One region of the Paenibacillus sp. FSL K6-1096 genome, then DNA from elsewhere that is predicted to be linked to it. Evidence: riboswitches for the same ligand, from Rfam matches in the RefSeq annotation. Region 1 holds a riboswitch; the other holds the start of a gene.
The links. A riboswitch is a leader RNA that binds a small molecule or an ion and turns the genes downstream of it on or off. The one in region 1 is predicted to bind glycine.
Positions count from the first base shown of each region.

Region 2: it holds a riboswitch for glycine, as region 1 does, so the genes downstream of both, gcvT (glycine cleavage system aminomethyltransferase GcvT) here and MHI24_RS15250 (amino acid permease) in region 1, are expected to answer to the same signal.

Region 1 covers NZ_CP150274.1:3,432,627-3,440,772, forward strand. Annotated here, with positions in the region: gene MHI24_RS15220 (S-layer homology domain-containing protein) at 92-1,495, shown strand; gene MHI24_RS15225 (GNAT family protein) at 1,551-2,057, opposite strand; gene MHI24_RS15230 (DUF1304 domain-containing protein) at 2,199-2,567, shown strand; gene MHI24_RS15235 (methyl-accepting chemotaxis protein) at 2,621-3,442, opposite strand; gene MHI24_RS15240 (DinB family protein) at 3,634-4,194, opposite strand; gene MHI24_RS15245 (YafY family protein) at 4,265-5,212, opposite strand; gene MHI24_RS15250 (amino acid permease) at 5,247-6,623, opposite strand; glycine riboswitch at 6,766-6,845, opposite strand; gene MHI24_RS15255 (DUF4179 domain-containing protein) at 7,010-7,945, opposite strand.
Region 2 covers NZ_CP150274.1:3,018,129-3,026,274, forward strand. Annotated here, with positions in the region: gene MHI24_RS13445 (flagellar motor protein) at 1-37, shown strand, start outside; gene MHI24_RS13450 (flagellar motor protein MotB) at 34-915, shown strand; gene gcvH (glycine cleavage system protein GcvH) at 1,024-1,416, opposite strand; glycine riboswitch at 1,602-1,699, shown strand; gene gcvT (glycine cleavage system aminomethyltransferase GcvT) at 1,913-3,037, shown strand; gene gcvPA (aminomethyl-transferring glycine dehydrogenase subunit GcvPA) at 3,034-4,386, shown strand; gene gcvPB (aminomethyl-transferring glycine dehydrogenase subunit GcvPB) at 4,383-5,843, shown strand; gene MHI24_RS13475 (LuxR C-terminal-related transcriptional regulator) at 5,921-6,727, opposite strand; gene MHI24_RS13480 (hypothetical protein) at 6,903-7,253, shown strand; gene MHI24_RS13485 (ATP-binding cassette domain-containing protein) at 7,416-8,146, shown strand, end outside.

The DNA of each region.
Region 1 (8,146 bases):
CTGTTTTTTTGAATACATGCTGTAACCTTTTGGCATGAGCCGCCGTCTAAGATCACAAATAAACCACAAACTTTCGAAGAGGTGACTGAACGTGAAGAATACATTCAAGATAATGACAGTAACCGCAGCCGCCGCTCTTACGCTAAGCCTGACAGGACAATCCTTCGCATCGGCAGCAGCCTTCAAGGATCTGAATAACGTGCCTGACAAAGATAAGATTATTGCACTGCAGAACAGCGGCTTGATCAAAGGCATCAGCGCGGATCTGTTCGGCCCGGGCCTCAGCATCACAGCGGCCCAAGGGGTGCAGATGATCGTCAATGCGCTTGATCTGAATTTGAATGCAATCCGGTTCATAAAAGAGCCGCATGCCACCGACTATTTCAAGAACGCCAATGACTCCGCCTGGTATGCACAGGCGCTGATTATCGCCGGTGTCCACGGGCTGGACCTGCCTGCCGATCTGAAGCCAGGTGAGAAGCTGACCCGCGAAGAATTCACCTACCAGCTCATCGATGCGATCGAGAATACGAACCGCCTGCCGATGATTAAGCCGGTGGTGGTGGAGTACGCCGACCAGGACCAGGTGAAGGTGGAATACTCCGGTGCCATCCAGCGCGCGCTGAATTACGGTGTACTGAAGCTGGATGCCAGCGGCAAGCTGAACCCTAAGCAGGAGATTACCCGCGCCGAAGCGGCTGTAGCCATCAGCAACGCGCTGGCCTATCTGAAGGCCCATCCGGCCCCGGAGGCTACGGATGAGGTCCTGACCGCAGAGCAAGCAGTGCAGGTGATTAAAGAGACGGTCGGCCCGGAAGCCAGCCTGCAGATCAAGATTACTCCGGCGGCCAGCATGTCCCGTGAAGCCTTCACGTATCTGTTGATCCATACGTTACAGACCAGCGGACAGCTGCCTATGATTAACGTTGTTCCTGTGGAAGTGAAGGACGGCGATCAGATCGATATCCTGAACTCCGGCGCTATCCAGACTGCCCTGGCTCTCGGCCTCGTGGAGCTGGATGCAGACGGCAATTTCAATCCAAAGGGCGCAATTACCCGTCCTGAAGCTGCTTCCATCGCCGGAAATGCCATGAATTATCTGAAAGCCCATCCGGCACCCGGTAACGTAAGCAAGACAATCACCGCAACCGAGGCCGTCCAGTTCATTAAGGATGCCGCCGGTCCAGAGGCGAACCTGCAGATCAAGATTGATCCGAACATGAGCGTTACCCGCGAATCGTTCACCTATCTGCTCATTAACACACTCCAGACCAGCGGGCAGCTGCCGATGATTAAGCTGATCCCGGTGGAGATCAAGGATAATGACCAGATTGATCTTCCGAACTCGGGAGCCATTCAAACAGCGCTTGCCCTCAAAATTGTGAAGCTGGATGAAGACGGACGCTTCCGGCCGCAGGACGGAGTCACCAGCGCTGACGCAGCAGCTATGGTCAGCCAGGTGAAGGCGATCCTGAGCAGTAAGCCTGCGAAGTAAGCAATAGGACATTAATTTTGCCCCTTCCGCGAGTATGCGGGAGGGGTTTTTGGCGCTACAGCAGCAGCACCATCAGATCCTCGTCCAGATACTCACCGTCAAGCTTCATCGCTTTCGGCTCTGTGCCGTAACGGACGAATCCCAGGGATTCGTAGAGCCTTTTAGCGGGCAGATTACTGGAGGTTACGGTCAGCATTAGCTGCTCCAGCCCCGGCGCTGCCTTCGCCCGCGCGATCAGCTCCAGCATCAGCGCGCGGCCCAGGCCATGTTTACGGGCGACCAAATCTACATATACTGCATACACATGCGCCTTGTGCTGAATCTTGGGCCGGCTCTCCCGGAAAAAGGTGGCCATGCCCGCCAGCCTCTCATCCCCATCCAAGAAGGCACCCAGGGTGAAATTCCCGTCCGAGGGTTCCAGCCTGATCCGGGTAGTCTCAATGGACAGCTTCGCTTCTGATTCATAGGAGCTGAGAAAAGCCTCCGGGTGCTGCTGCAGCGACTGCAAGCGAAGCGCACGGTAGCTTTCGGCGTCTGACGGGGTCAGTGTCCTGATGTACATTTCCTTCCTCCCTTACGATATGGATGCAATAAATTGACAAACATCAAACATTTGGGTATATTTAGGTTTGTAAAATTATATTTTGCACAATATAAATATGGAATTGTATCGATTCACATCACTTGAAAAGAGGGACTTCTTATGATGATTGTAAGCACCGTACTGGTGGCCTTGGTAGCTCTGGAGCATGTGTATATTCTGGTGCTGGAAATGTTCCTGTGGACCACATCGCGGGCACAGAAGGCGTTCGGAACCACCCCAACCTTCGCACAGGAGACAAAATCGCTGGCTGCTAACCAGGGCTTGTATAACGGCTTCCTGGCTGCCGGACTAATCTGGGGACTGCTGCATCCCAGCGCTGAATTCGGCTACCAGCTGCAATTGTTCTTCCTGATCTGTGTAGCGGTTGCAGCGATCTATGGCGGCATCACCTCCAAAAGATCCATTCTGCTGATGCAGGGCCTCCCCGCCTTCCTGGCACTGGCTGCCACGCTGATCGCACATCTGTAACGTCACATGTAACATTCGCGCGCCCAGGCAGGCCGTGACCGCTCACTCTTGCCTCACAGCTTCTGCGCGAATCCGTTCAACTGCTCGGACATCGCCCGGATCTCCTCAATGAAGCTGGAGATTTCCTGAGTGGAAGCCGCCTGCTCCTGCCCGACCGAAGCAATCTGGCTAATGGCCTGGCCGATGCCCTGCATCGCCGCCTGAATCTCCCCCAGCGTATCTCTGATCCGCTGCGCCGATTGCTCGGTCTCCTTGGAGAACTTGCGGATCTCCTTGGCGACCACGTCGAAGCCGCGGCCCCGCTCTCCGGCATGTGCGGCTTCAATAGCCGCATTGATGCCAAGCAGATTCGTCTGGTCGGCAACCTTCCTCAGCATGGCCAGCACTTCCCCGCTTTTGCGGACACTGTGGGCTGTCGACTCTGACTGGACGAGCAGCTTCTGCGAGTAATTTGCGAGCAGGCCTGAACCTTCGGCGACCTGACTGATTCTATTATTGGCCTGGTTCAGCGATAACGCAATCCGGTCGGCGATCTCCCGCAGCTCAGTCTGCCTGCGCACCTGGATACAAATCGCTCCGCATACCCTCTCATCCTCATCATGGACCGGCAGTACCGTACCGACGAATTCATACCCATAATATTCCTTGGGAACATTGGCTACCGAGTGTTCATCATGCTTAAGCGCATAATACAAAGGCTCGTCCGGCTGAATTACCTGCCCTGCCCGGATGCCCAGATCGATGGAATCGCCGGGGTAATAGGCAAGGAACTTCACGGTATCACAGACAGCAATCGAGATATCATATGGAAAAGCAGCTTTCAGAATGGGCGCCAGATTCACTATATCTTCAAGAGAGCGGACGATGTTTTTCATAGGTGTGAGTCTCCTTTTAGTCAGGTGGCTTCAGGGTACAGCGAAATCAAGAGTTAAGTTCGACATTTTGTGACAAACCTCCTTTATTCAAAAATGAATAATTAAAATTTGACCAGTGTGGCAAAAAAGCCGAAACCCGTCAGTCTATTGCTGACAGGCTTCGGCTTTCTTTCGCTCATTGCGGCCTAACTCTATTGTACACTTGCCCCTATTGCCTTCTTCAATCTGTCCAGCTGTAGCAGGTGATGGCGGTAGTGCATCTCGATCAGCAGATACCACTCGGTTGCATTGAAGGGGCCTAACCGGGGATGCGGGACGGTGCTGTGCAAGGGGGCATGTTCCAGCTTCGGCAGGGTCTCCCGCATCCGGTCAACCACAGTGTTCAGGCCCCGGATCAGCTGCTCCTTGCTCTCCGGCTGCACCGGTGTATACTGCGGTGAGGGCGGAACATGAACACGGACCGGCGGGAAGCTGCCCTCAGCAAACATCGCTTTGCCGTCCCCGGTCATCTCCGCTATAGTATCTGCCGCCTCCCCGTTACCCTCCAGACACTGGTCAACATTCCGCAGCTGCATGTACAACGCCGATTGAATCAAATGCTGAATCATCTGCCCGAGCGACCACTCCCCTTCCCCTGGCTGCCATAGCAATTCTTCAATCGTGAAGTTGTCCAATTCCTTAAGGTAGTGATGCACCGTCTTCTCAAACTGCTGTAACGCTTCTGTAGTCTTCGTATTCGTATCGATATTCATATATGTTCAGGCAGCTCCTTTAATCTTAGGTCTGACCTGAATATACAAGAACGCTACTGACAGCATTATGTCAGTAGCGTTCCAGCATTCCCGCCGCGTGCTCACGGACCAGGTTACGCAGGGCTTCCGGCTCCAGGACCACTGCGCCTGCCCCCCAGCTCAGCACCCATTGCAGCAGATCATCGGGCTGCCGTACACGGAAGGTCATATGCCTGCCGTCCGCGCGGTCCTCTGTGGCCTCCAGATAATAGTTACCGGATTCAGTCACCTTATTGGCGATAGCTGCATCCACCCGGATGCGCACGATGATATTGCGGTCATCCTCCGGCTGGTACGCCTGCAGATCGAAATCTGCCGGTACCTCGAACAGCTCGTCCAGAATCGTAAGACCGTCCATTCGCGATAACCGGAAATGGCGGATCTCCTGCCGCAGCTCGCACCAGGCGACCAGGGTCCAGGCCCCTCTGTTCAACACCAGTCCATAGGGCCTGGCGGTACGCACACTCCGGTGGCTCCCGTCCGCTTCCTGCCGGGGCTTGCTGTACCCGAAGCTGATCTTCCGCTGCTCCAGGACCGCGCGGCGGAGCTGCCCGATGTACGCCTGCTCCTCTCCCTGCAGCCTGTCTTTACTGGTGTTAAGCAGCTTGATGCTCTTGCGGACCCGGGAGGCATTCTCCCGGACCTGCTCCGGCAGGATCGCTTCAATCTTCCTGCCGGCCGCAGATGCCAGGTCACCGTATTCCGTATCAAACCGCTGCTCAATAAAGTCCGTCCCGATCAGCAGGGTTACCGCTTCCTCGGCAGTGAAGCTGACCGGGGGCAGGAAATAGCCCTTCATCAATGAATATCCCTGACCGGTCGCCCCTACCACAGGCACCCCGGCTTCACTAAGCGCCTGGATATCCCTGTATATCGTTCTTACACTCGTCTCGAAGACAGCCGCCAGATCCTCTGCCCGTACAACCTCTTTACGCTGGAGCTCCAGCACGATGGCTAACATGCGGTCTGTTTTGTTCATACGCCAGCGGCTCCTTCATCATCATGAAATCGGCTTACGTATTGATTATACCGGCTTCCGGCTCACTTTGCTCCTTGCGGCTTCTCATCGAATAGAGGATGAGCAGCAGAATGAACCAGAGCGGGGTGAACAGCAGCGCCGGACGGGTCTCCCCGGCAAACAGCATGATGATCAGAATGGCCGCGAACAGCGTCAGCACCGCATAGTTAATCAGCGGAGTGAACGGTGCCTTGAACTTTGAGGCGGCATGAAGGTCCGGGCGGTTCCTTTTATACTTGATATGACAGACCAGCACTACGCCCCAGACCCAGATGAAGCAGATCGCGCTGATAGTGGTTACGATGCCGAAGGCTTGCCCCGGAATGAGCTTGCTGAGCAGCGCCCCTGCCGAGATCACCAGTGTGGAGAGGAATAGGGAATTCGCCGGCACATGATTCCGGTTCAGCTTGCCGAGCTGTGGTGACGCCTGATTCCGTCTGCTCAGATTATAGAGAATCCGGCTGGTGGAGAACATGCCGCTGTTGCAGGCGGAAGCTGCCGAGGTCAGCACGACGAAATTGATAATGCCCGCAGCTACGGGAATACCGACCAGACTGAAGGTGCGCACGAACGGGCTCTCAGCCGCGCTAAGCTGGCTCCACGGATTAATGCACAGCAGGACAAACAGTGCGCCGACATAGAAAAAGAGAATCCGCAGCGGGATTTTGTTGATCGCGGACGGAATATTTTTCTCAGGATTCGCCGTCTCGGCTGCCGACACCCCCACCAGCTCTACCCCGACATAAGCGAACACCACCATCTGGAAGGAGAACAGGAAGCCCTTCACCCCGTTCGGGAACAGGCCGCCATGCTCCCATAGATTCCGCACACTTACCGACCCTGCATCGGTTCTGAACCCAATCACCAGCAGGACAATTCCCAGGCCGATCAGGGCCAGAATGGTAATGACCTTAATCAGGGCAAACCAGAATTCCAGCTCCCCGAAGCTTTTGACCGTCAGCAGATTCAGCCCGAGCAGAATGACCAGGCAGATCACCGCCGGCACCCACTGGGGAATATCGAACCAATACTGCACATAGACTCCCACCGCAATCACATCGGCCATCGCCGTCATAATCCAGCAGAACCAGTACGTCCAGCCCGTAATGAAGGCCGCGCGCGGCCCCAGGTAATCTTCCGCAATATCGGTAAAAGACTGATACCCCGCCTTCGAGAGCAGCAGCTCCCCGAGCGCCCGCATCACGAAGAATACCGCCAGCCCCACAATCAGATACGTCAGCATAATCGCAGGTCCGGCCTGCTGGATGGCCTTGCCTGAGCCGAGGAACAGCCCCGTTCCAATCGTACCGCCGATGGCGATGAGCTGTACATGCCGGTTCGCGAGCTCTCTTTTTAGTTCTGTCTGTGCCATGCCTGTTTCCCCCTTATGAATATAAATCTCCACTCCCGCCAAAAACAAAAAAGAGACTGGATGTCATCCAATCTCCCGGTTCATAAGAAGTGCCAAATAAGCTTCTGCAGCAGCGGCTAATCCGCACGGCAAAACGCAAATCCGGTACTCTTCTGTCCTTTTGCCTGAGATTGTGAACCCTTCGGCGCTGCGGAACTCCGCAGTCTCTCCAGAAGCTGCTCCTGCTATAGTGTGATCCATAGCCATCATAGCTTGTGAATATTTAATTATTTGATGCTGTCTTCATGTAAATATTTTTCAATTCTATTCATAGTCCGGAATTCTGTCAATAGCATTCGTCACTGTAGGGGGCACAGCCGAAGGTGAAGCTCCACTGTACATGTCCGTTATTTAACCGTGAATTTGCTTTCCAGGTCTTTATAATAAGTCTTAATCGCTTGGCCCTTGCTGTCCCGGATGAATTCCCCGCGGGCATTGAAGGAGAACGTGTAGGGCTTGATGCTAATGGACTTCGGAACGGCTGGAAAAGCGGCGTAATGCTGCACCTCTGATCCACTTGTCAGTACTTTTTTGTCTATTATGTTAAGTGAAGGAGATATGTTTCCCTTATCGTCCACAAGTTCATATAACATGTTTTGTGAACCTGCCTTGGAACGGGCTGTAGCTGGATGCACCCCCTTGAAATTCAGCTTCAGCGACATCGTTAACGGGCTCATCTGAAATCCGGTCACCGTATAGCTGAAATTACTGTTTTTCTTGGAGACACCGGGCTTCAGATCCAGCATCAGGCTAAGCTTGTCCGCCTGAGTGTTGAACTCAAACGGCTCCCGCACTCCCTTGACGTACACTCTTAATGTCAGCTTGAACGAGTCAGGGATCACCTGCTTAACCTTCCCTTCCTGCAAATAGAAGAGAGCGGAATCCTTCTCTTGGCTGGTCATTATATCGAAGGTTGCGTACTTCCCGTCAATCAATACCTCCATTTTCCTTGTGCTGTCCAGAAATGCGCCTTCCTTGGTCAGCTTAGTACCTTCCTGCTTTATACCTGCCACAATTTTGGCGCCATCTACGGCCAGATCGGTCAAAGTCAGCTTGACTCCCTGCTGCGTCACCGCCTGATTGGGAGAATTCGCAATTCCATTCTTGGCTATCGCCTTCAGCGTGGTATCGTTACTGGCGATGAATGCGCCTGCCCCCTTGCTGACTCCGGCTGCAACAGCAGCCGGGGCGGAAATTCCATAGCTCGATACTCCGCCTAATGTAACTGTTACTGCAGCAGCTACAAGCACTTTTTTGACTCCGTTGAAATGAATGTTAAACATCTATGACTCTCCTTTGCTGATTGTATTCAATAGATATAACAATGCCAAAGCCCCATTATGTGACAATCGCATTTGCAAGAGAGAATTCCGCCGGGCCGCTCTACTAGAGATTATGGAAATTTCTTAACTAAAATAAAAAAAAGGAGACTGGATGACATCCAATCTCCCGGTTCAATCCTCCAGCAGAACAAGTAGGTCCAG
Region 2 (8,146 bases), 410 kb from region 1:
GAACCCCGTAAGCCCTTCTCCCGGAGAACGGCTATGAGGCAGCGAAACCGCAGGCAGCGCCGCGCGCCGGGCCGGGAGAACAGCGACCGCTGGATGATTACCTATGCTGATCTGATCACCCTGCTGCTTATTTTCTTCGTCATTCTGTATGCCATGAGCAGCCTGGACACGCAGAAGTATGCCATTGTCACCGACTCGCTGTCGGATACCTTCAAGAGCGGCAGCGCGGTGCTGGAGGGCGGAAACGGACTGCTGGACGGCTCTAAAGGCAACGATGGGGCAGCAGACTCAAAAGACCCGGAGAAAGGCGGCAGCTCTTCTGCCGGACAGCCTGCGGGCGGGAGCGGACAGAACGGAACCGCAGCGGGCACCCCCGCGCCCGGACAGCAGGAGGATACGGAGGAGCATCAGCCTACGGCGCGCGAGCTTGCTTTTCGTGAGCAGGAGGAGAAGCTGGCTGACCTTATGGGTGTGATCACACAATATGTGAAGGATAATAACCTGGGGGAACAGATCTTTGTGGCGGACAAGCCGCAGGGGATTGCGATTACCCTGAGCGACCGCTTCCTGTTCGATACGGGCCGGGCTGAGCTGAAGCCGCCTGCCTTCCCTGCCCTGCGCCAGCTCTCCGGCCTGTTCCGCGGCATCGGGGCGACGATCAGCATCGAGGGCCATACCGACAATGTCCCCGTAACTCCCGGATCGGTATACAGGGACAATTGGGAGCTGTCCGGCGCCCGCGCCATGTCCGTGCTGCGCTTCTTCCTGGACAATGAGGGGCTGAGTCCGGAGCATTTCCAGTATGCCGGTTATGCGGATACCCGGCCTGCCTATGACAATACGACACCCGAAGGACGTCAGCGGAACCGCCGGGTGGAGCTGATTGTGCTGCGCCAGCTTCAGGAGGAAGAATAGTTCACCTATCCCGTCCCGCATAATCCAGACAAGCTAAATAGGCAGACCTCTCACATTAGTGACATCTAATGTTAAGAGTATCTGCCTATTCTGTGTTATCTCCGTACCTTATTCCCCGATCAGTTCCTTGTAAGCAGCCGCATCCAGCAAGCCGGAGACCGCGTCTGCGAATTCATCATCCAGCTCCAGCTCGAAAATCCATCCGTCCCCGTACGGCTGATCATTGATCAGCTCCGGGCTGGCCTCCAGGGCATCGTTGATTTTGATGACTTTTCCCGATACAGGGGAATACAGCTCCGACACTGTCTTCACGGATTCGATGCTGCCCACGCTGTCTCCTGCGGTGATGGCTGCGCCGACTTCCGGAAACTCTACGAACACGATATCCCCAAGCAGATGCTGCGCATGATCCGTAATCCCTACACGTACTACGCGTCCCTCGCCCTGCTGTGCCCATTCATGCTCTTCGCTGTATAGCAGGTTGTCCAGCACTTCACTCATTTCTTTCGCCGCCTCTTTTCCATGTTTGGAGTTCTAAATTTAGTTATAGCCTAATTTATCACCTTGCCTAATGTCAATATAACTGACAGTAAAATTAAATTTGTCAAACTTTTGACGATTTTGGATTGACAGCGGACTTGTAAACCCGGTTTAATGGAGACAGCAGAATAACATATGGTTTGCGGATGATGGCAGAGGGAGAGACTGTCTCACAGGAAGACAGCGCCGAAGGAGTAAGCCCGGGACGGGTGAATCTCTCAGGCAAAAGGACCTTGGCCGGACGCATCTCTGGAGAGTATCCAGACGCCTGCGATGCAGGTTATACGGATCACCAACGGGGAAACCTGCGCCTTACGCAGGGTAACTCTCAGGTACAAGGGACAGAGCGAAAGTCTATTTTATGCGCGTATTCGTGTGCATGGATGGATTTTCGCCTGTCCTTTTTCGCATGTCAACGGATTGAATGGAGATGTAAACAGACCAAGGGAGTGACGAGATGGAGTCTTTGAGAAGAACGCCTTTGTATGACCTCTATTCCGCCTATGCGGAGGCCCGGTGCATCGATTTCGGCGGCTGGGAGCTGCCGGTGCAGTTCACCGGCATCGTGAAGGAGCATGATGCGGTCCGGCAGCAGGCCGGGCTGTTCGATGTATCCCATATGGGAGAATTCATGGTGACCGGAGCAGGCGCAGAAGCCTTCCTCCAGCACATGACCACGAATGATGTCAGCCGCCTTGCGGACGGCGCCGCGCAGTACACCCTCATGCTCTATCCAAACGGCGGGGTTGTAGACGATCTGCTTGTCTACCGGCTGGGCGAAGAGCGCTATATGCTTGTTGTCAATGCCTCCAATATCGATAAGGATTACGGGTGGCTGCAGGAGCACCTGACCGCTGAATTCAGCGGGGTCACCCTGAAGAATATCTCCGATGAGACCACCCTGATCGCCTTGCAGGGGCCGCTGGCTGAGACCATTCTCGCCCAGGTTACGCAGGTGAGCCTCCCGGAGCTTAAGCCCTTCCACTTCCTGGAGCACGCCCAGGTCTGCGGCGCTGATGTCCTGCTCTCCCGCACCGGCTACACCGGTGAGGACGGCTTCGAGCTGTACGCCCCGGCGGATGCAGCGGCAGCGCTCTGGAACGGCCTGCTGGCCGCAGGCGCGCCGCATGGCCTGACCCCGGCCGGGCTCGGCGCACGCGACACGCTCCGCTTCGAGGCCAAGCTGCCGCTGTACGGCCAGGAGCTGTCGGCGGAGATTACGCCGCTGGAAGCAGGGCTCCAGTTCTTCGTGAAGCTGGACAAGGCGGACTTCATCGGCCGCGAGGCTCTGGTGAAGCAGAAGGAGGCGGGCCTGCCGCGCCGCCTGGTCGGGCTGGAGATGATCGACCGCGGCATCCCGCGCTCCCACTATCCCGTCTATGCGGACGGGGTGAAGATCGGTGAGATTACGACCGGCACCCAGTCCCCGACCCTGAAGCGCAATCTCGGACTGGCCCTGCTGGATGCCGCCTATACGGAGCTGGGCACCGAGGTGTTCGTGGAGATTCGCGGCAAGCAGCTGAAGGCTGCCGTGGTCAAAGCCCCATTCTACAAAAAGAGCCAAGGAGTGAAGCCGCAATGAAGCACCGCTATCTGCCTATGACGGAGCAGGACCGCGCAGAAATGCTGGAGACCGTCGGAATTCAATCCGTCGAAGAGCTGTTCGCCGATATTCCGCAGTCCGTCCGCTATCAGGGAACGCTGCCGGTATCCGAGGCACTGGATGAGTACGCACTCCTTCGCCATATGAAGAATCTGGCCGACAAGAATGCCGATTTCGACAGCCATGCCAGCTTCCTGGGAGCCGGATTGTATGACCACCATATTCCGGTTGTGATCAACCATGTCATTTCCCGTTCCGAATTCTATACCGCCTACACGCCTTACCAGCCGGAGATCAGCCAGGGTGAGCTTCAGGCGATCTTTGAATTCCAGTCCTATATCTGCGAGCTGACCGGCATGAAGGTGGCTAATGCCAGCATGTACGACGGCGCTACCGCCTTCTCCGAAGCCGCTGTACTGGCCGCTGGAGCGACCAAACGCAAAAAACTGATCGTCTCCCGCACCGTCCATCCCGAAGCACGGCAGGTGCTGCGCACCTCTGCCAACGCCTGGGGTCTGGAGGTTGTGGAGATTGGCTATAAGGACGGTGTGACCGATCTCGCCAAGCTGGCCGAGGCCATTGACGGCGAGACAGCCGCCGTTCTGGTCCAGTCGCCGAATTTCTTCGGCGGCATTGAGGACCTGCGCCAGATTGAGCCGCTGATTCATGAGGCCAAGGGGCTGCTTGTCGTCAGCGCCAATCCGATTGCGCTGGGCGTGCTGGAAGCGCCCGGCAAGCTGGGCGCAGACATCGTGGTCGGCGACGCGCAGCCGCTGGGCATCGCCGCCTCGCTGGGCGGCCCGACCTGCGGGTTCTTCGCAGTGGCTGAGCCGCTGATGCGGCGGATGCCGGGCCGGATCGTCGGCCAGACGGTGGACCGTAACGGCAAGCGCGGCTTCGTGCTGACGCTGCAGGCGCGGGAGCAGCATATCCGCCGCGAGAAGGCGACGTCGAACATCTGCTCGAACCAGGCACTGCTGGCGCTGTGCGCTTCCGTCTATTTGTCTGTAATGGGCAAGGAAGGAATGCGCGAGGTCGGCGGGCTGAACATCCGCAAGAGCCATTACGCCGCCGGGCGGCTGGCTGAAGTTAAAGGTGCAGAGCGTGTCTTCACAGCCCCGTTCTTCAATGAATTCGTCCTGAAGCTCCCGGAAGGCAGCAGTGTAAGTGAGGTTAACTCCAAGCTGCTGAAGGCAGGCTATCTGGGCGGCTATGACCTGGGCCGGGACTATCCCGAGCTGGCCGGACATATGCTGATTGCCGTAACCGAGAAGAGAAGCAGAACCGAAATTGACGAATTCGCAGTAGCACTGGAGGGCTGTCTATGAAACCGGAACAAAGTCTGATCTTTGAATTAAGCCGCCCCGGCCGCTCGGCCTACTCCCTGCCGGTATGCGACGTGCCGCAGGAGGAGAGCCTGGAGTCGCTGATTCCCGGAGGCCTGCTGCGCGAAGAGCCGGTGGTGCTGCCCGAGGTCTCCGAGGTCGATGTCATCCGCCACTATACCGCGCTGTCCCGGCGCAACTTCGGGGTCGATAACGGATTCTATCCGCTCGGCTCCTGCACGATGAAATACAATCCGAAGATCAACGAGGATGTCGCCCGCTTCCCGGGACTCGCGAAGATCCACCCGTACCAGCCGGAGGAGAGCATCCAGGGTGCGCTTGAGCTGATGTACACACTGCAAAAGGATCTCGCCGGACTGACCGGCATGGACGCCGTCTCCCTCCAGCCGGCTGCCGGAGCACACGGCGAATGGACCGGCCTGATGATGATCCGCGCCTACCATGAGAGCCGCGGCGAGGTCCGCTCCAAGGTGATCGTGCCGGATTCCTCGCACGGCACCAACCCGGCCAGCGCCGCAGCGGCCGGCCTGCAGACCGTCACCATCCCCTCCAATGAGAAGGGTATGGTGGATCTGGAAGCCCTGAAAGCGGCGGTCGGCAGCGACACGGCTGCGCTGATGCTCACGAATCCGAGCACGCTCGGGCTGTTCGAGACGCAGATCGTCGAGATCGCGGCGATTGTGCATGAAGCAGGCGGCCTGCTCTATTATGACGGCGCGAACTCCAACGCCATTATGGGCATCACCCGCCCGGGCGATATGGGCTTCGATGTCGTGCATCTTAACCTGCACAAGACGATGAGCACACCGCACGGCGGCGGCGGGCCGGGAGCCGGACCGGTCGGCGTGAAGGCGAAGCTGATTCCGTTCCTGCCGCAGCCTACGGTGGCACAGAAAGAGGACGGCAGCTTCACGCTGGACTGCGGCGGGCCGGAATCGATTGGCCGCGTCAAAGCCTTTTACGGCAACTTCGGCATTCTTGTCCGCGCTTATGCCTATATCCGCACCTACGGGCCGGAGGGTCTGCGCGAGGTGTCGGAGAATGCGGTGCTGAACGCCAACTATATGATGCACCGGCTGGCGCCATACTTCGAGATTCCCTTCCCGGGGGTCTGCAAGCATGAGTTCGTTATGTCGGGCAAGAACCTTAAGCAATACGGGGTGCGTACCCTCGATGTAGCCAAGCGGCTTCTGGACTTCGGCTACCATCCGCCGACCGTCTACTTCCCGCTGACTGTAGAGGAATGCATGATGATTGAGCCGACCGAGACTGAGAGCAAGGAGACGCTCGACGGCTTCATTGAGACGATGATCCAGATCGTCAAGGAGGCGCAAGAGACGCCTGAGATCGTCATTAATGCGCCGCATACGACGGAGATCAGCCGTCTGGATGAGACGCAGGCTGCGCGGAAGCCGGTGCTGAACTGCTCCTGCGGATAGACCGCGCATGAGAAATAGCCGGGCCAGAGATACTTAGTATCGCTGTTGCCCGGCTATTCTGTATGTATATTTCCATTCTACGGCGTCAGCCGTTTGACGAACTGGAAGCGGTCATTCACCCGCATTTTACTGTAGATGCTCTTCAGCATGTTGCGGACCGTCCCTTCGCTGATCCCCAGATCATTGGCAATATGCAGCGCACTCTTCTCCAGCAGCCACAGCCGTGCGACATCCTGCTCCCGCGCCGTCAGCTTATACTCCATCAGGGTGCTGTCCAGCCGGTACTGCTGCATCTCCGGGTTCCTCTCCATCCACTTCTCCAGCATATTCTCGGCAATCTGCTGCACGAACGGAACGGCGAATTCAACCGGCTCGGCGATATCAAAAGAAATATCCACATACCCGTACACGGTATCATGATCCTGCAGCGGCGCGCAGACACAGTTCCAGTTGCGGAAGGCCCGATCCGAATGCTCTGCTCCCCGCACGACCGCGATCCCCTCCGTCTCCATCGCCAGCGAGACCGCATTCATACCGGCCTGCTCTCTGCCCAGACTGACCCCCGGCCGCAGCTCCGCCTGCTCCATCTCTTCCCGGGTTACCGGCGAGGAATAGACCAGCTCCAGAATGATGCCCGCCCTGTCTGTCAGAAACACCACATAAGGGATCGACAGCAGCTGGCTTAATTTGCCCATCTCACTGCGTATTGAAGCTATCATGGCTCTATGATAGATATGCTCTTTGGAATCTGTGGCCGCAGCTGTCCCGGAACCCCCGCCATTCCAATCCGTCAGAGCCGCATCCAGCGGCCGGAAGGCTTCAAGCTTGCTTGAATCCAAGTCTCCCGGCACACTCCATGCTCTCGGCTGATCAAACGTATTCACTCGATGATCCCCTCCATATTTACCATTTCCTATATAACCAATTTTAGAAGAAAGCATTATAACATACAATTACGGATTAATGAACATTCGGCATGGGACCTGTAAATTCGCGCTTTAGCACTGTAAAATGTAGAAATCTGCTGTCACCGATTACATAATATCTGGAGGTTCGACATTGCTCCGCATCGGCTATCTATCATCTGCTCTGAATCTGGTCACCGCCTTCGTGTCTTTCCTGCGCTTCGGCAGCAATGACGCCCTGCTGATCATGGCCGGCTGTTCGTTTCTTCTGCTGGCAGGCTGCCGGATTCTGCATGGCAGACCGGCACTGACCCTGATCCCCCTAATCACCATCAGCTGTTCCTTCCTCTTATATAATGTGGTATATGTGCTATTGAAGCAAATCCACCTGGTGGACCTGTACGCAGTGGGCTGGAGACTGGCGGTCCAGCTCGTCCTGCCCCTGCTGCTAGGCTTCGTCCTGAAGTCCATTCTCAAGCGAAACGGCAACTCCCGGTTAGTGTAACCGTATAGGGAGGGCCGTTTTTTGGCCATTCGCCATATTTCTATGTATTAATTGCTGAGACGACCAGAATCGATAGTTTTCGACATTCGGGCAGTGTTATATTTATATCTACGTGTGATATAGCGCTTTCAAAGTTGGAACACAGGAGGGTTCACCTTGAGCATGATAGAAGTCAGAGGACTGAGCAAGTCCTTCCAGCAGGCGGTGAAGGAGCCGGGCCTGAAGGGGGCAGTGAAGCATCTGTTCATGCCCCGGTATATTGAGAAGATCGCGGTGAAGCCGCTGGATCTGACGGTTGAGACCGGCGAGACGGTGGCTTATGTAGGCCCGAACGGGGCCGGCAAATCGACCACACTGAAGATGCTGACCGGCATTCTGAGGCCCTCTGCGGGCAGCGTATCGGTAAACGGCATCAATCCCTACACCCACAGAATGGCAAATGCGGCCCAGATCGGGGCTGTCTTCGGGCAGCGCACCCAGCTCTGGTGGGATATTCCGATCTCCGAGTCCTTCTCGCTGCTGAAGGATATCTATCAGATCCCGGATGCCCTCTACCGGAAAAATCTGGACCTGTTTACGGATCTACTGGGCATGAACGAGTTCATTCATCTGTCGGCCCGCAAGCTCTCCCTGGGTCAGCGCATGCGTGCCGATCTGGCCGCTGCCCTGCTGCATAATCCGCCGATTCTCTATCTCGATGAGCCGACCATCGGCTTGGACATCTCCGTGAAGCAGAAGATCCGGGAATTCATCAAGCAGATCAACCAGGAGCAGCAGACGACCGTGATGCTGACCACCCATGATCTGGGCGACATCGAAGACTTATGCAAGCGGCTGATCATCATCGACCACGGGGCGATTATTTATGACGGCACGCTGAGTGAGGTCAAGGC